Regions from separate parts of the Clostridium sp. HMP27 genome, predicted to be linked through region 2. Evidence: riboswitches for the same ligand, from Rfam matches in the RefSeq annotation. Region 2 holds a riboswitch; each other region holds the start of a gene.
The links. A riboswitch is a leader RNA that binds a small molecule or an ion and turns the genes downstream of it on or off. The one in region 2 is predicted to bind lysine.

Region 1: linked by a shared signal. The riboswitch ahead of DP68_RS12985 (FAD-dependent oxidoreductase) and the one ahead of lysA (diaminopimelate decarboxylase) in region 2 are both predicted to bind lysine.
Region 3: linked by a shared signal. The riboswitch ahead of DP68_RS11535 (Na+/H+ antiporter NhaC family protein) and the one ahead of lysA (diaminopimelate decarboxylase) in region 2 are both predicted to bind lysine.

What each region holds. Positions count from the first base shown of each region.
Region 1 covers NZ_JMFY01000026.1:32,458-39,576, reverse strand. The annotation lists gene DP68_RS13005 (NADH:flavin oxidoreductase) at 1-351, opposite strand, end outside; gene DP68_RS13000 (helix-turn-helix domain-containing protein) at 461-796, shown strand; gene DP68_RS12995 (inorganic phosphate transporter) at 875-1,873, opposite strand; gene DP68_RS12990 (DUF47 domain-containing protein) at 1,885-2,508, opposite strand; lysine riboswitch at 2,779-2,952, shown strand; gene DP68_RS12985 (FAD-dependent oxidoreductase) at 3,038-4,315, shown strand; gene DP68_RS12980 (hypothetical protein) at 4,357-5,727, shown strand; gene DP68_RS12975 (LysR family transcriptional regulator) at 5,806-6,711, opposite strand; gene DP68_RS12970 (coenzyme F420-0:L-glutamate ligase) at 6,841-7,119, shown strand, end outside.
Region 2 covers NZ_JMFY01000012.1:72,007-79,125, reverse strand. The annotation lists gene DP68_RS05750 (desulfoferrodoxin) at 1-47, opposite strand, end outside; gene DP68_RS05745 (hypothetical protein) at 321-527, shown strand; gene lysA (diaminopimelate decarboxylase) at 587-1,882, opposite strand; lysine riboswitch at 2,001-2,168, opposite strand; gene DP68_RS05735 (M18 family aminopeptidase) at 2,288-3,589, opposite strand; gene DP68_RS05730 (cation diffusion facilitator family transporter) at 3,758-4,942, shown strand; gene DP68_RS05725 (PRK06851 family protein) at 5,102-6,184, shown strand; gene DP68_RS05720 (UvrD-helicase domain-containing protein) at 6,228-7,119, opposite strand, start outside.
Region 3 covers NZ_JMFY01000020.1:11,072-18,190, reverse strand. The annotation lists gene thrC (threonine synthase) at 1-417, opposite strand, end outside; gene DP68_RS11550 (competence protein ComFB) at 836-1,105, shown strand; gene DP68_RS11545 (hypothetical protein) at 1,184-1,534, opposite strand; gene DP68_RS11540 (DUF378 domain-containing protein) at 1,740-1,946, shown strand; gene DP68_RS11535 (Na+/H+ antiporter NhaC family protein) at 2,001-3,749, opposite strand; lysine riboswitch at 3,900-4,074, opposite strand; gene DP68_RS11530 (MFS transporter) at 4,247-5,470, shown strand; gene DP68_RS18965 (ferritin-like domain-containing protein) at 5,609-6,289, shown strand; gene argH (argininosuccinate lyase) at 6,421-7,119, opposite strand, start outside.

The DNA.
Region 1 (7,119 bases), on a different contig from region 2:
AATAACAGGACTTGGTGGTACTAGATGAGTCATTGAACCTCCATATACAATTTGCATAATAATATTAGCTTGGTAGCTATGAGCCATATTTGTGAGTTTTTTATATTCAGGAATAAAACTATCATCATAAATGCCCATCATGCGTGGATTGGGCTGTTCATTCTTTTCAACATAGGCATATCCCGTAAATATTGTACCTACTCCACCCTTAGCAATTTCCTCATAAACTTTAAATAATTCTTCTGTCATATGTCCATCTTCTGTAGCAAGTTCTTCCCATACAGCTGCTTTAAAAAATCTATTTTTTAATTTCATATTTTTAATAGTTGTATATTCAAATAAGTTTTTCATATCATTACCTCTCCATGTTGTATTTTTTATGTCCCTATTGTATAATCAAGCAAAACAAAAAGAAAGTATGCACTTTTGGGGTAGATACTATCTAAAAGGAGAGTATTAAATGATTAATAATAATAGTAATAATATTGTAGATATTAAGCCATTTTCATACGCCATGTCATTAATCGATGGCAAGTGGAAAATGCATATTTTATTTTGGTTATGGAAATCAAATGTTTTGAGATATGGCCAATTAAAAAAAGCTTTGGGTAATATTACACATAAAATGTTAAGCAATCAGTTAAAGGAATTAGAGGCAGATGGATTAATTATTCGCAAGGAATATCCTCAAGTTCCTCCAAAGGTGGAATATAGTTTGTCAGAAAAGGGCCTATCCCTTATGCCTGTTATGCAATCACTTTGTATTTGGGGACATGACCATATTGAAGAAAATTAGTGTACCTAACTAAAATAAGCACCTGCAGTATTGCAGATGCTTTCCTACTTCCACTTGCCACTTGCCATGTGGGTGGCACTATAAAAACATACTCATTATCATATATATAACTGCAGCTAATGCCGCTGATATTGGAAGTGTAATAAACCAGGTTATTATCATTCTTTTTCCTGTATCCCATTTTACTGCTCTTACTCTGTAGGATGTACCTACTCCCATTATGGAAGATGATATAACATGGGTTGTACTAACTGGAAGACCAATTTTAGATGCTCCAAATATTACTAAAGCTGATGACAAATCTGCTGCTACACCGTTAACAGGTTTTATTTTCATAATTTGTGTTCCAACGGTTTTAATTATTCTCCACCCTCCAACGGAAGTACCCAGTGCCATTGCTGTGGCACAGGCTAACTGTACCCAAAGTGGAATATCTCCAGATTTTATCAAATTGTTGCTTACAAGTGCCATTGTTATTATTCCCATAGATTTTTGAGCATCATTTGTACCATGAGCAAAAGCCTGAATTGCTGCTGTAATGGCCTGAACCCTTCTAAATCCTATATTAGTTCTAGAAAGATTTAGGTTTTTAAATACGTTCTTAAAAATAGTAAACACAATGTAACCTACTAAGAAAGCAAGTATTGGTGATACTAAAAGCGACTTAATTATTGATGTAAATCCTTTAAAGTTTATAGAGCTTACCCCTGCTGCTGCTATAGCTGCACCTGCAATTGAGCCTATAAGTGCGTGGGATGAACTACTTGGTATTCCAAAATACCATGTAATAAGATTCCAAGCTATGGCAGAAACAAGTGCCGCAAGTATAACTACCGATCCGTTTGCTATAGAGTCCAAGTTTACTATATCCTTTGCAATGGTTTTTGCAACTCCAGTGAAAGCTATAGCTCCTATAAAATTCATTAATGATGCCATTATAATTGCACGTCTTGGACTTAATGCCTTTGTGGATACAGCTGTTGCAATTGCATTTGCAGTATCATGAAAACCATTAATAAAGTCAAAAGCTAATGCAAGAACAACGGTTAAACCGATTATAATATATGCTGTACTCATCTTATTTCTCCTTACGCATTCTTCATTACTACTGTCTCAAGGGCTTTACTAACCTTTTTGCATTCATCCGCAGTATTTTCAAGAAGTTCATATATCTCCTTATATTGAATGAGTTTAATTGCATCCTTTTCTTTTTCGAAAAGCTCTTTTATTGCCTTTCTTTCAAGAATATCACATTTGTGTTCAAATTCTTTTATTTTAACTGAATGTTGTCTAATTTCTGTAAGCTTTTTGTGTGAAAGCAATTCTACAGCGTTATGTATTTCAATTATGCATTTGTTTAATAGCTCACTAAATTCAATCATATAATCGTGTATTTGATATATGTTAAACATATAAAAGCGAGCTGCACAATGCTCAAGACCATCAAGAACTTTATCCATGTGAACTGCAAGTTCCAAAGCATCTTCACGCTCAATTGGAGTAATAAAGCTATTGTTTAACTCCTTTATTATTTCATCAACTATGTTATCACCCTTATGTTCATAGTCTTTCATTTGCTTTTGAAATTCATCCAAATGCCTTTCTTCCTTTATCTTAAAATCAACAAAATATTGTCCTCCCTCTTTTAAGTTGGCAGAACTGTCTAAAAGCATTGAAAATAGTTTATCTTTCTTTCCTTTGTTGAAATTCATGATTATTTCTCCCTTCCCTGTACTATATAAAATAATAGACCATAAGTATTTTATCACTTTTTGTCGCATTTTTAAACATCAAAATAACAAACATGTAACATTAAATTAACACCCTATTCATATTTTATCGAAATTTCTTTACTATTTCCAAGGCTGATAGCACCACTTATCTTTCTAGCTACTTATCAATTCCAATTTTAACCAGGGGTCTAACTCCAAAAATATATTGCATGTTTATCCACCCCATGTTATAATTATCACAATTTAATACGAGTAGATAGAGGTGGGCCTGACAAGAGTAAATAAGATGAGGTATAAGAGATATCGTTGATTCTTATTGAAAGGGGATGGCCCCGAAGGGTGAATTTTCTCTTAAATTCATACCTGGTTTACGTATTAACAGTACGTGGACTGTCACCTATTTGGTGGAGAGCTATCGTTTTGTGAGTGTATATTGTTTTTTTGTCGAACAAGGCGGTTGGTTATCCAATTGCCTTTTTTATTTTTAGCATTATTTAAGGAGGAAATTATGAAAAAAATTGTTGTAGTTGGAGGCGGATGGGCTGGTTGTGCAGCAGCCATTAGTGCAAGAAAAGCAGGTGCAGAGGTAACAGTTTTAGAAAGAACAGATATGCTTCTTGGCACAGGACTTGTTGGCGGTATTATGAGAAACAATGGTAGATATACTGCTACAGAAGAAATTATAGCTATGGGCGGTGGCGATTTATTTGAAATATGTGATAAATGCTCAAGGCATACTAATATAGAATTCCCTGGTCACAAACATGCAAATCTTTATGATATTGCCAAAACTCATGGGGAAGTTTTAAGACATATGATAAACCTAGGTATAAAGGTAGTATTTAAAGCAAGAATAACTAAGCTTCACATTGCTCATGAACGCATATTAGATGTTCAAGATGGAAATGGTAATGTATTTGAAGCCGATGTATTTATCGATACAACTGGTACAGCAGGACCAATGAATAACTGCTCAAAGTATGGTAATGGATGTGCAATGTGTATATTACGTTGTCCAAGCTTTGGTGGAAGAGTAAGTATCACAGGGCTTGCTAATATAAAAGAATCTATGGGTAAAAAAGCTGATGGATCCATCGGAGCTATGAGCGGTTCTTGTAAACTTTATAAAGAATCACTTTCAGAAGAAATTCAAAAGACCCTTAATGAAGAAGGCGTAGCAGTTATCCCTCTTCCTAAGGAGCTTATTGAAGATCACCTTGATGTTAAGGCTTGTCAGCAATATGCCCTTCCTCAATTTAAAGACAACATAATACTTTTAGATACTGGTCATGCAAAGCTTATGACACCATATTATGATCTTGAAACATTAAGAAAGATACCTGGTTTTGAAGATGCCAGATATGAAGATCCTTATACTGGTGGAAAAGGCAACTCTATGAGATACTTTGCAATGGCTCCAAGAGATAATTATCTAAAGGTTGAAGGAGCAGAAAATTTATTCTGCGCTGGTGAAAAAGCAGGTCTTTTAGTTGGACATACTGAAGCAATTGTAACCGGAACTCTTGCAGGCCTTAATAGTGTAAGACATTCCTTAGGAATGGAATTGCTTGAACTACCTGATTGTCTTGCTACTGGGAATGCTATTTCCTATGTTAAAGAAAAAATGTCTACACCTGAAGGAATGTCAAAGAAATATACATTCTCAGGATCAGTGTACTTTGAAAGAATGAAAGAACTTGGTATATATATAACAGATTCCGCTGAAATAGCTAAAAGAGTTGAAGAATGCGGCGTTAAAAATATATTTGCTGCTAAGTTATGCTAATAAATCGTGCAAATAATCATAAATCGGAGGAATAATTAATTATGATTTCATTGGGGCTACTTCATTATATTTATATTGCTATGGTTTTGGTAATCATCATAACCATGGGTTTTAAGAAAGATACAGTACTTCCTTGCATAATAGGGCTATTTATAATAGGATATGTTTCTTCTGGAAGCATCGTTAAGGCTGTACAAGTTATATTTAATTCTCTTATAGCTTCGGGAAAAGAATTTTGGAGCATAATCACTATTATATCTCTCGTTGTTGCAATGTCTAGGGCTCTTCGCGATATAGGGGCAGATGAACTTATGATGAGTCCTATAAAAAAACTCATGATAAATAAAAATGTTGCCTTTTGGAGTTTAGGTGTTGTAATGACAGTTGTTTCTTTAATTATATGGCCTTCACCTGCTGTGGCGCTGGTTGGTGCGATAATGCTTCCAGCTGCTCTAAAGGTTGGACTTCCTGCAGTTTGGGCCGCTTCTGCCATGAATTTATTTGGCCATGGCATTGCATTATCTGGGGACTATTTTATTCAAGGAGCACCTTCTATAACTGCAAAGGCAGCAGGCCTTAAAAATGCCAGTTCAGTAATTAGTGCAAGTATACCTCTTTGGATAACCATGAGTATAGTAACAACATTAACTGCATTTTTTATGATGAGAAGAGACTTAAAAAACTGTCCAGAAATAGCTGCTACTCTTGAAGTTACTACAAATAAAACTTTAGATGCTTCTTTTGGTACAACTTTTGTGGCATTTGCTACTCCATTAGCTTTCTTACTAGATGCATATTTAATGTTTAAGTACGAGCTTCGTGGAGGGGACTCTACTGCGCTTATTGGTGGTACTGCAGTTATTATAATGTCAGTGGTTGCTGTAATTGAACATAAATTCTCAGATTCCTTTGAAAAAGTTACTGATTACATAAGAGATGGTTTTACATTTGGAATAAAAATATTTGCTCCAGTAGTGGTAATAGGGGCTTTCTTCTTTCTTGGAAGTGAAGGAATGGCAAAGGAAGTTTTAGGACCTAATGCTACAGGTCTTTTAACAGATATAGGATCATATCTTGCTCAGAAAGCACCACTTTCAAAGTTTCCTGTGGTGTTAATACAAGCATTTGTCGGTGCAATCATTGGTCTTGATGGTTCAGGTTTTGCTGGTCTTCCACTGGTAGGTTCTTTAGCGCAGACTTTTTCTCAAGCTATAAGCATAAATAAAGAAGGTCTTGCAGCTCTTGGACAAATATCTACTGTATGGGTAGGCGGAGGAACAATAATCCCTTGGGGAGTTATTCCTGTAGCTGCAATATGCGGTGTTGAACCTCTAGATTTAGTGAGAAAAAATATGATACCTGTAATGGTAGGATTTGCTGCAACTATTATTGTTGCAATGATTATATTATAGATACTAAGTAAAATATGATAATCTCCTAAAAAGTAAGCATGTGCTATAAAGCCATGCTTATTTTTATAATTATATATTTCACTTGCCACTTGCCATGTGGGTGGCACTTTCTAGTATCTCTAGAAACTTTTTTGAAGCTGGAGAAAGAGATGCATTTTTTGAAAAACAAACACCTATACTTCTTTTAGGTATTTCTTCAACTGTTTCAACTTCATATAAAATACCACTTTTTAAATATTCCTGTGAAAACTCTTTAATAACACAAGCTAAGCCTAAATTTATTTTTGCAAACTCTAATAATAAATCATGAGATCCAAGTTCAATTTCCGAGGAAATTTCAATGCCCTTTGATAGGATATACTTTTCCACATATCTTCTTGAATTTGATTTATTGTCAAGTAATATCAATGGTAATTTTGATAACTCCTCAAAACTTAAAGGCATGGATAGTGTATCCTTGAACTTATCCCCGCAAACAAAAACGTCCTGTACATCCATGCATTTTTTTGTTACTAAAGAATGGTCTTCAATTGGGAAATTACATATTGCAATATCAATTTCTCCTGACTTGAGCATTGCACAAAGTTCTAAAGTTGTTCTATTTACAATCTTTAGCTTTATGCTTGGATAGTCACTATGAAATTTATCTAAAAAGGTTGGCAGGAAATATCGTGAAATAGCATCCCCCACCCCTATTTTTAACTCCCCCAGCATTATATTTTTTGATTCTAATAGTTTTTCTTCCCCTATATTAATTAAATTTATAGCAGAATTTGCATACTCAAATAGAAGCTTTCCCTCATTAGTAAGAACTACCCCTTTAGGTGTTCTAGTAAAAAGTCGCACCTCAAGGCCTTCTTCCAGTTGCATAATGGCTTGGCTCACAGCAGGTTGAGTCATATACAGTGCTTTTGCACCTTTAGAAAAACTTTCATGCTTTGCCACTTCACAAAAGACCTTATATAAATCTAATTTACTGATCATATAACCGCTCCTTATATACCACATTATATATATTTATTTTACTTATACCACAAATGTGTTGTATAGTACAAGTATGAGTGTTAAATAATAATTTTTACATAAATACACAAAATTTAAGGAGAAATGAAAATGGAAAGAATTGTTGGAACTGTAGTTAGAGGCCTTCGTGCCCCAATCATCAAAACAGGAGACGATATTGCAGAAATAGTTGTAAACACTGTATTAAAGGCTTCAGAAGTAGAAGGCTACTCTATTAATGATAAGGATATTGTTACTGTAACAGAATCAATAGTAGCTCGTGCTCAAGGGAACTATGCAACTATAGATAACATTGCTCAGGATGTAAAAGCAAAGTTTGGTGACGACACAATAGGTGTAATATTCCCAATTTTAAGCCGTAACCGTTTT
Region 2 (7,119 bases):
ATATTCCCACAAATTCCACATTTATAAATTTCATTTAACTTAGTCATTTTATAATCCTCCCTATTAATAATAATTATTACCCTATTATTATTATTCTATAAAGCATCATTTTATCCTTCTTAATTAAAATATTTATTTATTTAACTTTTTTTATACTTTATGAACATATTATGAATATACCAATTTAATATACCTCCAAAATTAAAACATATACTTAAAATAAAAGTAATTTTTTTTAATAGCTGTGGAATACTAATCTTGAGGATAATATATTTTCCTCTATTTAAATTCTCCAAACTAATTTATAAGGAGGGATTTCCATGACAGAAAAGAATAGTGGATATCTCGCAATGGACAGGGACTATTTAGAAGCTCCACAAAAGATAGTTAAATCATATTCTAAAACTGATTATACAAAATTGCCGGACAATGTACGAGACCCAATTGTGGCAAATAATATAGCCACCTGGGAATTTGACAACACCTCTCAAGAATTAGCTGCCGACAGCGACTTATTCTTACAGTAAAAAAGTGTAAGGAGAAATTTCTCCTTACACTTCAATTTTTTAAATACTAAAACTAATATTTAAAACATTTCATTTCCAATTAAGTCCTCATAGCTTTGTCTTTTACACACAAGTCTTGCTTCTCCATCTTTTACAAATACAACAGCTGCTTTAGGTATCTTATTATAGTTACTGCTCATGGAATATCCATATGCACCAGTTGTAAACATTGCTAAAACATCTCCACTTTCAGAGTCTGCTATATTTGTATCATTTATAAGTATATCTCCAGACTCACAACACTTACCCGCTATAGTTACAAAGTCATTTTTTTCATTTTCCATTCTATTTGCAACAACACACTCATATTTAGCATTATATAACGCAGGTCTTATATTATCTCCCATTCCTCCATCTACTGATATATATTTCCTTACTCCTTGAATATTTTTTGTAGATCCTATAGTGTAAAGAGTTATCCCTGCATTTCCCACTATAGATCTTCCAGGTTCTATAGTAAGCATTGGAAGCTTTATCCCTAATCTCTTATGAGCTTCATCTGCTTTATTTATTATAGTTTCACAGTATTCCTTAGTACTTCTTGGTTCATCTTCTTCTGTATAATAAATTCCAAACCCACCACCTAGGTCTAGCTCTTCAATTTCATAGTTAAATTCATCTTTTATAGTTTTTATAAATCCCATCATTATTTCTACTTCATCTTCATATGGTGATAAGTCAAAAATCTGAGAACCAATGTGGCAGTGTAACCCTGCAAGTTCAATACCAGGGAGATCTAACGCCATGTTAACTCCTTTTAAGGCATCTTCATTTGATAAAGTAAATCCAAATTTAGAGTCTATCTGACCGGTTTTTATATAATCGTGAGTATGCGCTTCTATCCCTGGAGTTATTCTTAATAGTACCTTTTGAACTTTATTTTTTCTTGTTGCAATTTTATTTATTTGTTCTAGTTCATAAAAATTATCTACTACAAATCTTGAAACTCCATAATCTATTCCCATTTCTACTTCTTCTAGAGTCTTATTGTTTCCATGAAAATAAATTTTATCTGCTGGAAAGTTTGCCTTCATAGCAGTGTATAGCTCTCCGCCAGATACTACATCTAAACAAAGACCTTCTTCTTCAATTAACTTACACATAGCTAAAGTCAAAAATGCCTTTCCCGCATATGCAACCCTATTGTTTGACTCATTTACTTTAAAATACTTGTAATAATCTTTGCATGTGTTTCTCATAAGCCCCTCATCAAAAACATACAAAGGAGTTCCGTATTTTTCGGCAAGCTCAACAGTGCTTATTCCACCTATATAAAGTGTATTTTCTCTTATTTCCATGCTTCCAAATAAATTCATAATGTTGCCCCCTAAACTTTTATTGTGTTTGAGTTATTTCTTAAAATCAAATAAATCTTACAAAAAAACAAGCAGCTAAGGTTATACCTATAGCTGCTTTTTAGCTTCTATTGTATGTAACCTCTGTAGCTCTCCACCATTATAGTGACAACTTTGCATATATTTTATACAAAGCCAGAAGATAACTTCCTACATTATTCTTCTTCGGCTATAATTCCTTTCTTTATTCCTCATCGCGCGGCCGCTAAGAATAAATACTATTAATTACAGCACCTCTACCCCAGGTATATTTATTTTTTCTTTTTAGTTTATCACATTAGAGTTTTAAAATCAACATAAACTTCAGAACTATCTCAAATGAATTGATGCATGCTGCTTTATAATATAATCCATAATCTCTATATGTTATATAGAATAAAATCCTTCAAAGCTTTTACATATATAGTAATGATCATCTACTCCGCCAAGCTCTCTTATAGAATGCATTGCAAGTATTGGAGTCCCTATATCTACAGATGGAATATTCACATGAGACCAAGATATAGGTCCTATAGTTGAACCTCCTCTTGAGTCAGACCTATTTACAAATTTTTGAACAGGAACACTTTGTTCTTTACATATCCCTTCATAAACAGCTGAACTATAAGCATCTGTAGTATAACTGAAGTTAGCATTTATTTTAATTACAGGTCCCTTATTTATTATAGGTCTATTAGTAGGGTCTGTTTTTTCTTCCCAGTTAGGGTGTACCGCATGAGCTAAATCTGAAGATATTATGAAGGAGTTTGCCAAAGTTCTAAAATATGCTTCCTTCCCACTTTGCTCCTTTTCTACTATTCTTTCTAAAATACTTGATAAGAATATAGAATCTGCTCCTTGTTTTGTAGTACTTCCTATTTCCTCATTATCAAAGCACACTAAAACATTTGTTGCGATCGATGGCTTTGAATTTATAAGGGCTTCTAGAGCTGCATGCACCATAGCCAAATCATCTAATCTTCCACTGGATATAAACTCATCATTTACTCCCATTATACAGCCCTTTTCATATTCATATAAAAACAAATCAAAATCTAGTATCCCACTTTTATCTATATTCAATTCCTTTGCTATAATGTTTAGCAAGAAATCTTCCTTCGAAAGCTTATCATTAATCATTCCAACCAAAGGTAATGTATGCTTTTGGGCATTTATTTCAAATCCCTTATTTACCTCTCTGTTCATATGTATAGCTATGTTAGGAATTATAAGTATTGGCTTTTTTATATTTACCAATTTACAATTTGGTTTCAAAGGATTATTGGATTTTAAAATAACTCTTCCTGCTATAGACAATGGTCTATCCATCCAAGTATTTAAGATTGGTCCCCCATAAACCTCCGTATTTAACTTTAAATAATTCCCCTCTGATGTCATTTCAGCATGAGGTTTAACTCTGAAGGTTGGAGAATCTGTATGTGCTCCTACTATTCTAAATCCATTTTCTACAATACTTTCTCTTCCTACAACAAATGCTGTTATTGCTGAATTATTTTTTATTACATAATACTTTTCTTCAGCTTTTAAATTCCACTGCTCTGTTTCTTTAAGTTCATTAAATCCATTTTCATCTAGAATGCTCTTCACAGTTTCTACAGCATGAAATGCCGTTGGGCTTTTATATATAAAGTCTATCAAATCCTTAGCTAATGTAACTTTATTCTCCATCCACAATCAACCTTTCTTTCACTTTAATTGAAAATTTAATAAATTTAGCATAACATAATTATGTTCTTCTTTCAAATAATAGATAATAGTTAATTGGTAATTGTTAATTGGTAATTGTTAGTGGTATAATCTATAATTGTATTTAATTAAAGTTACGAGGTGTTTAGAATGGTTTCTCAATTATTAGTTAAGCGTTTTATAAAAGACTCTGAAAATATTGAAAATGAAAAAGTTAGAAACTCCTATGGATTTTTAGGAAGCATTATTGGAATAGTAGTTAATGCTATACTTTTTGGAGTAAAACTTGCAGTTGGAATTGTATCTGGAAGTATATCAGTTACCGCAGATGCCTTTAACAATCTTTCAGATACCACTTCTTCTATAATAACTATGCTTGGATTTAAGCTGGCTTCTAAACCTGCAGATGAAGAGCATCCCTTTGGTCATGGGAGAATAGAGTACTTATCTGGACTTATAGTATCCTTTATGGTTCTCTTAGTAGGATTTGAATTTGTAAAGTCTTCCTATTCAAGAATTATTAATCCTACTCCTGTAAAATTTGAAATCATCCCATTTATCCTTATTGTTTTATCTGTATTTACAAAAGTATGGCTTAGCAGATTTAATAAATATATCGGTAAAACTATAAATTCCTCAGCTCTTCAAGCTTCCTCTATGGATGCATTGGGAGATGTTTTTACCTCAAGCTGTGTAGCATTGTCATTACTATTATCTAAATGGATTGCTTTTCCTATAGATGGCTATATAGGAATGCTTGTATCATTATTTATACTTTATTCAGGATATTCACTAATAAAAGATACCTTAGATCCTCTTTTAGGTACTGCACCAGATTCTGATTTAGTTGAGAAAATAACAAGCAGCTTATTGAGTTATGAATACATAACAGGCACTCATGATTTAATAATCCATAACTATGGACCTAATAAATTTATAGCTACAGTTCATGCCGAAGTGCCACAGGATATATCAATAGTTAAAATTCATGACGTTATCGATAGAGCTGAAAAGGAAATTTCTGAAAAGCTAAATGTGGTACTTGTTGTTCATATGGATCCCATAAATACTAATGATGAGGAAGTAAATTATGCTAAAAGTGAAGTTGAAAGCATAATAACTAAATATTCTATGATTAAATCACTTCATGATTTTAGAATGGTTGGCGAAGGTGATACTAAGAATCTTATATTTGATATAGTTGTATGTTATACACAAAAACTCACTGATCAATTTATAGAAGAAATTAAATCCAGTTTAAATAAGGATATAAAGAATATCCACCCTCACTATAATGCTATAATTACAATAGATAGGGATTTTGCTAATAACTAGCCATTAATCCATAATCGTTAACTTATAATACATATTATATTTTAGCGATTATGGATTTTTTATTTTTGTTAATACCTTTTTAAATATTATGCTCCACAATCACATAGAACTAAATTTTGCATATTATATTGTATAATTTTTTTTATGGAGTGTGAAATTATGACCGGAAGAGAAAGACACTTATTTCCTGGAAGCAATACACCTTTAGGTCCATATTTCTTCTTTAATTATATAATTCCTACTAAGGAAGCTAGAAGAGTAATATATTTTAAAGGTGGTCCCGGAACTGGCAAGTCATCTGCAATGAAAAAAATAGGTAATATATTTCAAAATAGAGGATATGATGTAGAATACTTTCACTGTTCTTCTGACAACGAATCCTTAGACGCAATACTTATTAAGGGCCTAAATGTAGCCTTGATTGATGGTACTGCTCCTCATATGCAAGATCCTGTATATCCTGGTGCTGTAGATGAAACATTTAATCTAGGAGTATGCTTAGATGAAAAGGGATTGTCATCTATAAAAGAAGAATTATATCCAATTTATGCTGATAATAGTCGCTCCTATAAAAGGGGCTTTAACTATTTTAAAGCTGCTGCTGCAGTTCATGAAGACTGGAGAAACTATAATCTTGAAGCGCTAGATAAAGTAAAATTGAATGATTTAAAGAAAACACTAAGGGATAAGATTTTCAAGGATAATGTTCTTGCTATAGGAAAAGAACGACATCTATTCTGTACAGCACTTACTCCTAATGGAATAATAACCTTTATTGATGAACTTGTAGCTCCTTTTAAAAATGTCTATGTGCTTAATGGCGACCCCGGCACTGGCAAAACAGAGGTTTTAAACTTCTTAAAAGATGAAGCTCTAAATCGCGGATTTTTTGTAGAAATATTCCATGATGTAATAAATCCAAATAGAATAGAACACATCTTTATTCCAGATTTAAATGTAGCTATTGTAACTTCTAATGAAGTAAATAGAAAATCCTTTGAAGGTGAGAATATTAAGATGGCCGATCTTTTGAATAAAGATTATTTAGATAAATATAAAGCTGAAATTCAAAAGGATGAGGCTAAGTTCTATGATCTTTTACATGAAGGCTTACAATGTATAACTAAATGCAAGAAAATTCATGACGTACTAGAAGCCTACTATGTTTCAAATATCAATTTTGAAACAATTAATGTAATGGTAGATGAGCTTGTACAAAGACTAATTTCTTATGAAAACTAACTCACTTAGCTTAAATGGTAAAAAAATTGCTAGGAGTAAACTCCTAGCAATTTTTTTCATATACATATAGTTCATGTAATGCTCTTGTACTCATTACATAAAGCATTTTATCTTTATTTTCTATTTCATTATTAGTATCTATAACAATTACTGCATCAAACTCCAGCCCTTTAGCAAAGTATGAAGGCATTATAACTTCCCCAGAAGTATATAATATCTCCTCATTATCTATTACCTTTATATACATCTTATCTTTTAATAATTCCCCAATCTTATTGGTTTCCTTTAGGTCTCTGCATATGATTGCTATGCTTTCATGGCCCTTTTCCTTTAATTTGCTTATATTTATTAAAAGCTTTTCTTTGATATCTTCATATTGCTTAAACTCAGTTACTTCTACTCTTTCACCACTTCTCACCAAAGGTACTATATTATCACTCTGAATATACTTATTTGCAAATTCCATTATTTCTTTAGTAGAACGATAGCTCTTATCAAGCTTAAAATGTTGTACATTTTTATTTGATAAATACTTTTCTATATAACGCATAGGTACTTCTCCCCTCATAGGAAGTAACCTTTGGTTGCTATCTCCTACTATAGTTAAAGACTGGCACTTAGTTAACTCATTTATAACCATAAATTGAAGTTTGCTATAATCCTGTGCTTCATCTATAACAACATGTTTTACCTCTTCTGGTGCTGTAAATCCTTCTAATTTTATCTTTAAATAAAGCACCGCTGCTAAATCGTCATATGTTAAAGTTTTTTCTTCATTAAATCTCATATATATATTAATTATTTCTTCACTATTTATCCATCTTAAGCCTTGTTTAGCCTTTATAGATTCTTCAATGGCTTCTCTTATTTCTAATCTTTTTTTAAATTCCAATTCGCTTCCTTCTAAATTTAAGGATTCTTCAGAAAGGGCATTC
Region 3 (7,119 bases), on a different contig from region 2:
AGCTGCAACGGATACCGCCATATTACCTGTAGAAACTGCCCCTACCTTTTTATATCCTAAACTATATGCATGCTGTATTCCAGCTAAAGTTCCTCTATCTTTAAATGACCAAGTAGGATTTTGACTTTCAGTTTTAAAATAAACCTCTTTGACCCCTACCTTTTTTGCTATCTTAGGAGAAGGTATTAATGGAGTAAATCCTTCATGTAATGATAAATCATTATTTACTTCGCCAAATGGAAAAAAGTCGCTGTATCTTTCAAGCATAGTTTGTCTTAGCGGATTTCCTTCTTTAATCTTTCCTTCTTTAACAAGTTCAACTTCTAATGGTTCATTACACTCTTCACATCTTGGATGAACATTTTTTATAGGATATTCCTTACCACATTTAGTGCAGTACATTTTTATATCTCTCATTTTTATTCCTCCCTTAATAAACAATATATATGCTAAATCCCTTGGTTAAACGGATAAAAGTTTATATATTCTGATTTTTCCTGCTACTTAAATAATATTCTATGTGTCTCTTCTAAATCCTTCTTTCAAACTATCGATTTTTATACTCTTACAAATTATTCGTAGATAATTACCTGTTTATCATTTATAATATTATTAATCTCAATAATGTTTCAGGTTTTAAGTAAACTTGAATATATGGCATCCTAAATATGCAACGAGAAATATTAAAAATGAAATTATCTTTTGTACTTATATTTTGGGCTATAGTAAGGCTTGTTTATAAATAAATCGTCTCTTAGTACTTATAAAAACTACTTATGAATATTATTAATAATGAAATAATACGATGCAAGCATATTAAAGGGGGGATTTAATTATGCTTAAAAATTATATAGAGATTGTAGTTGATGAATTGTTGCCTCATGTTCTTGACCAGTATTCTGATATATGTACATGTCCACGATGTGTTGAGGATATAAAGGCTATAGCCTTAAATAACTTAAAGCCTTTATATGTAGCTACTGAAACAGGATTGGTATATGCGAAGGTAAATGATTTGAGAACTCAATTTACTACTGATGTAATAAAAGAACTTATGAACTCAATTGAAATTGTATCTATAAATCCAAGACATTTTCAAAATTAGTAACTAATAAAAGTTAACTATCTGTCAATAAAAAAATAGAGAAAGAATGCTATTTACTGCATTTTTCTCTATTTTTATCTACTTGTTATCTTTATTTTCCTTATCCTTTATCCTATTAGGTTTTGCTTTAGGCTTTATCTTTATATTATTTTTTTGACCTTTACTTGTATATCTTTCTTCATTAAATAAATCAAAAAACCATAAAAATAATATTACAAATATACCTGAAGGAATTAATCCCCATATAGTAGTATTGAAACCAGGTCTTATGATAGATGGACCTGTTAACGCTGCTATGGCTAAGCCAAATATTAACCACTTATTTGGCTTAAATTTTTGTAGTACATAAATTTTTAAAACATTATATATTACAATTACTACAAAGGAAAAAAGCACAAGTCTTAATATATATCCTAAATTACCTGACATCTGATGACCCCCTCTCATATTAAATCAACTATTATATATATTATTGTATATTTTTTCAAATATATCAACAATAATTTTAAAAAGTTATTATACTTAACTATATGCTGCTATACTTTAAATATTAATAGTAAAATCTTTAGTATAAAGTTAGTGAATTTGGAAAAGATATAGATGTGATAAAATTACTTATAAAGGAGATGTAATTATGAGGGGATTAGATGTTATTGCACTTATATTAGTAGTAATAGGAGCTATAAATTGGGGATTAATAGGTTTCTTTGACTTTAATCTAGTTTCAGCATTATTCGGGAGTATGACCACATTCAGTAGAGTAATTTACTCTCTTGTTGGCATAGCAGGATTATATGCAATATCTTTCTTTGGAAGAAATAATGAAAGAGAACCTAGATAAAGCAAAAGTGCATTTTCAAATTTTGAAAATGCACTTTTAAATTTATTACATTTCTTATACTGCTCTTTTCTTGAACGCTTTTTCTACTTCTTTATTTTCAATCGGCTTTCCAAGTATATAAACCGTAAGTATAGTTGCTACTAAACCTAATGGAAGTACTACAACTATTGGAAGTCCAAACCCTGCTGGAATATATCCAAAAACTATTGTTATTACTCCAATTGATAAAGAATACCACATTTGTGTTCTAACATGATCAAGATGATCACAAGCTGAACCCATAGAAGATAATATTGTTGTATCAGATATTGGTGAACAATGATCTCCAAATATAGCTCCTGTTAAAACTGCACTGGTACTCAATATGATATATTGAGCGTCCCCTGGTGCAATACCATTTGCTAATGGTATTGTAAGTGGCATAAGTATTCCCATGGTTCCATAAGAAGTTCCAGTTGCAAAAGATATTATAGATCCCATTATAAATATTATAGTTGGAAGTAAGAACTTTGGTAATGTGTCTGATAATATAGCAACTAGGAATTTAGCTGTTCCAAGTTCCTTTATAACTCCACTTAAAGACCATGCAAGTAAAAGTATTACTCCTGTTATAACTAATGATTTCATTCCTTCTACCCAAGTATCAATAGCTTCGCCTAATGTAAATATCTTCTTTGATATCCCCATTGCCATAGCAACGATACTTGCAAGCACTCCTGCTTGGAATAAAACAATGCTGGCATCAGATGCACTAAATGTTTCTCTTATAGCTGCAAAAGATGCTGGTGCTGAAGCTACTATAGCTTTTACAGCCTCATCTTCTCCACCCATTATTGTATTGTATCCATCTAAATAAAACCCTCCAAAGGCTCCTATTAAAAGTACGCCTATAGGAATTATGGCATTCCAAATACTTAATTTAATTCCTTCTCTTGGCTCAAGTCCTGTAGCTTCTGAAGATACCATAGGTTTTGCTGTATCTGATAATAATTTACCTTCATATCTTGCTCTTCTTTCCGCTTTAAGCATTGGTCCAAATTCTCTTAAAGTAACTGCTGTTACTACTATAAATATTAGTATTAATATATTATAAAATCTATATGGAATTGTTTCTAAAAATACTCCATATGCATTTACACTTTGTCCTATTTGAGAATATCCATCCTTTATTAAACTTACTTCATATCCTATCCATGTAGATATTAAAGCAATACCTGCAATTGGTGCTGCTGTAGCATCTACTATAAATGAAAGTTTTTCTCTTGAAATTTTCATTTTATCTGTAACTGGTCTCATTATAGGTCCAACTATAAGTGAATTTGCATAGTCATCAAAAAACACAAATATACCTAAAAGCCAAGTTATAATCTGTGCACTTACTGGGGTCTTTGCTTTTTTGGCAAGAGATTCTGCTACTGCTTTTGCTCCACCCATTTTTGAAACTATTGCTATAAGTCCACCTATAGACATACATTGTAAAATTATTCCTGCATTCCACGGATCTGCTAAGGAATCCCTAACTTTGTTTATAAGATCTAGAAATCCATAAAATATTGCATATCCTATACTATGTCCTGAAAGCTTTATTAAGAATGTTCCTGAAAGAACTCCAAGTGTTAAGGAAAGTACTACGTTTTTAGTAACAAAGGCAAGTATAATTGCAACTAATGGTGGTAATATTGTAAGTATTCCAAATTTATCCGCATTAATTTGTGCTGGATCTGGTTCAGCTGCAAATACTGTAGTAGTTAATACGAATAGAAATAAAAGGGTAAGTGTTGAAATTAAAGTTTTCTTTTTCATAATCTTTCTCCTCCTCATTTTTTATTAATTAAACCTCAGATTTAATTAATAGGTGAATACTCTGGGAGGAGAGTCCATCATAACAAAAAAGCCCTTGAAACTTTTCACTCAAGGACATCGATACACTTAAATACTAAAAGTGCATGCTCTTTGAATGATAGCTCTCCACAAATTACTTTGTGACAGTTTTACTCATATTATGAATAAAACCAGCTATATAGCCTTAAAGCTTTAGCTATACGCTTCGGCAATATTTCCTTTCACTATGTTTCCCATTGCTTATATCCACACAGATACTCTTAAATATCGCACCTCTATCGTCCGTCATATATTCACTTTTATTAAATTATAGCATTCACCTTATTATTATGCAATACTAATTGAGTATTTCAGCTTAGTAAATATATCCTTATATACTACTCTTTTAGAAATTGATTTGTATTTCTACATATTATATACTTAATAATATGCCCAAAAAATGGAGGAGGAATTATTTTATGGATTCGAAAGTTGAAATTAAAAACTATAACAAAAAACTCCTATATAGACTTAATAACATATTTATAAACTTTAAAACTGATAGGGATTTTTCATTATTTCTTATTGTTGGTATATTGACTGGAATTGCTAGTGGCATAAATTCTACAGTATTTAATAACTTTTTAAGCGATTCATATAATTTATCAGCTTCAGCTAGAGGTATAGTAGAATTCCCACGAGAACTTCCTGGAGCACTCATTGTAGTAGTTTTAGGAGTACTATCCTTTCTTGGAGACGTAAGGATGTCCATAGTAGGCATGGTCTTTGCATCATTAGGAATGGTAGGATTAGGTATACTTTCTCCTACTTTTGGAACAATGCTTATATGGATGATGATATTAAGTTTAGGAACTCATATTTTTCTACCTTTATCTGCAGGTATTGGAATGAATCTTTCTGAAAAAGAAAGCTATGGCACTAGACTTGGCAGATATAGTGCCTATAATTTATTTGCTACAATTATAGGATATGCAATAGTATGGTTTGGCTTTAAATATCTTGGACTTACTTATAAAATTGCATTTATAATTGCCGCTTTTTTTTATATTTTTGCAGCTATATTTTTAGGACTTATGACTTCTAAAAAGCCTGCAGTTAAAAAGGTGAAATTTGTGTTTAGAAGAAAATATACTTTATACTATATCCTTAGCTTTGTAAATGGGGCAAGAAAACAGATCTTTTTGACCTTTGCCCCTTGGGTGCTTATTCAGGTATACCACCTTGATCCACCCACTTTCGCAATACTCGGATTAATAATTTCAATGGTTAGTATTCTTACTAGAACAATTGTGGGAAATGCAATTGATATAAAAGGTGAACGCTTTGTTCTCTCTTTAGAGGCAGTAGTTCTTATAGTAATATGCCTTGGCTATTCCTTTGCTGCTGATGTAGCTCCAACAGGAATTGCAGTTGTTGTTATTGCAGCCTGCTATGTAATTGATAACTCTCTAAGTGTTGTAGAAATGGCCAGGTCAACTTATATAAAGAAGATAGCTGTTGATCCTGATGATGTAACCCCTACCTTATCTGCGGGAACAAGTTTTGATCACGTTATAGCTATGACCATTCCCTTTCTAGGAGGATTGTTATGGACAGCTATGGGATATAAATATGTTTTCATCGTTGCAGCTTTTATTTCACTTATTAATTTATTCTTATCTTTGAAAATAAAAATAATATAATTACTTTTGAGTGCTTGTGATCTATTTATAACCTCTTAAAATTTTCCTCCTTATTTCCATAGGTTGGTACAGTTTTTTGACTAATGCATAAAATAATATTGTAGTTAATTTATTTAGGAGGAAACCATTTTGTACGATATGGATTCTAAGAAAAAACCTGCATTAGATAATCCTGCACTTCAAAGATGTTTAGAAATTATAAAGGAATCTGTACAAGGAGAGAAAAATGATGAGTTATTTTACAATTATCTTATAAGTACAGCTCCCACAGATGAGGAAAAGATGATAATTACAAGTATACGAAATGATGAAATTAAACATAATAAAATGTTTAGGGCAATTTACAAATACTTTACTAATAAGGATATAACAGCTTCTGAAGATAAAACCTTTCAAAGACCTGCATCCTATATAGATGGTATTAGAGTTGCTTTATTTGGAGAATTAAGTGCCGTAGAAAGATATAGAGATATTAAAAAATGTCTTCCACTTGGAACCTTTAGAGATATGCTATTTGAAATAATTACTGATGAAATAAAACATGCCATAAAATATAATTATATTTTTACGTTAAATAAAGAATGTGTTTGCGAGCCTACAGCTGTGTCTCCTGCTGTTGAAACACAACCTGCACCACAAACAAAGACTCAAACTAAAACTAAACCTGCAGAAACTGCCCCTGTCGCCGAAGCTCCTACGCAGGAAGCCCAAAATGACACCATGGGTAAGGCCGGAAAGATTATTACTCCTATAGATATGGGAGTATCACCTGAAACTACAGAAGTTCAGCCTGTAGATTTAAAAGGTGCAAAAGGGTAGAATTTAAAAAGAATCGCTAATCCCGATCACTAATTAACTTTAATAGTTTAACAATAGCAATCCGGGATTAGCGATTAATTAACTTCTCAATATTATCATGCATGAAAGTTTATTAAACGACATTATTACAGCTATTTTATTATTTCCATTTTAGTTCCTCTTTTTAATGTATTTTCATAATCTATGAAATCATAAACATCTTCTATAAAGAGTTCGCTAAATCCTTTAAGTTGATCAAGAGTTAGCTCTTCTATAGCCCTATTTTCTTTTTCACAGTAAAGAACTATTTCACCTATTACTTTATGAGCATCTCTAAATGCCATTCCCTTACCTACTAAGTAATCTGCTGCTTCTGTAGCATTTAAGAACCCAGCTTTAACAGCCTTTACGGTATTTTCTTTCTTAACTTTTAAACTTCCAAGCATTCCATCCATTACTTTTACGCACGCAAGTACAGTATCTAATGCATCAAAAAATCCTTCTTTATCTTCTTGCATATCTTTATTATAAGCAAGAGGAATTCCTTTCATTGTAGTTAAAATTCTAACTAAGCTTCCGTATACTCTTCCAGTTTTACCTCTTATAAGTTCTGCTGCATCAGGATTTTTCTTTTGAGGCATGATAGAACTTCCTGTGGAAAATTCATCACTAATTTGTATAAAGTTAAATTCTTTACTGCTCCAAAGTATAAGTTCTTCACTTAATCTACTTAAATGCATCATTATTATAGAAAAAGCACCGGTAAGTTCTACTACAAAATCCCTGTCACTTACTCCATCCATAAAGTTATCAACTGGTTTACTAAATCCTAATTCCTTTGCAGTAAATTC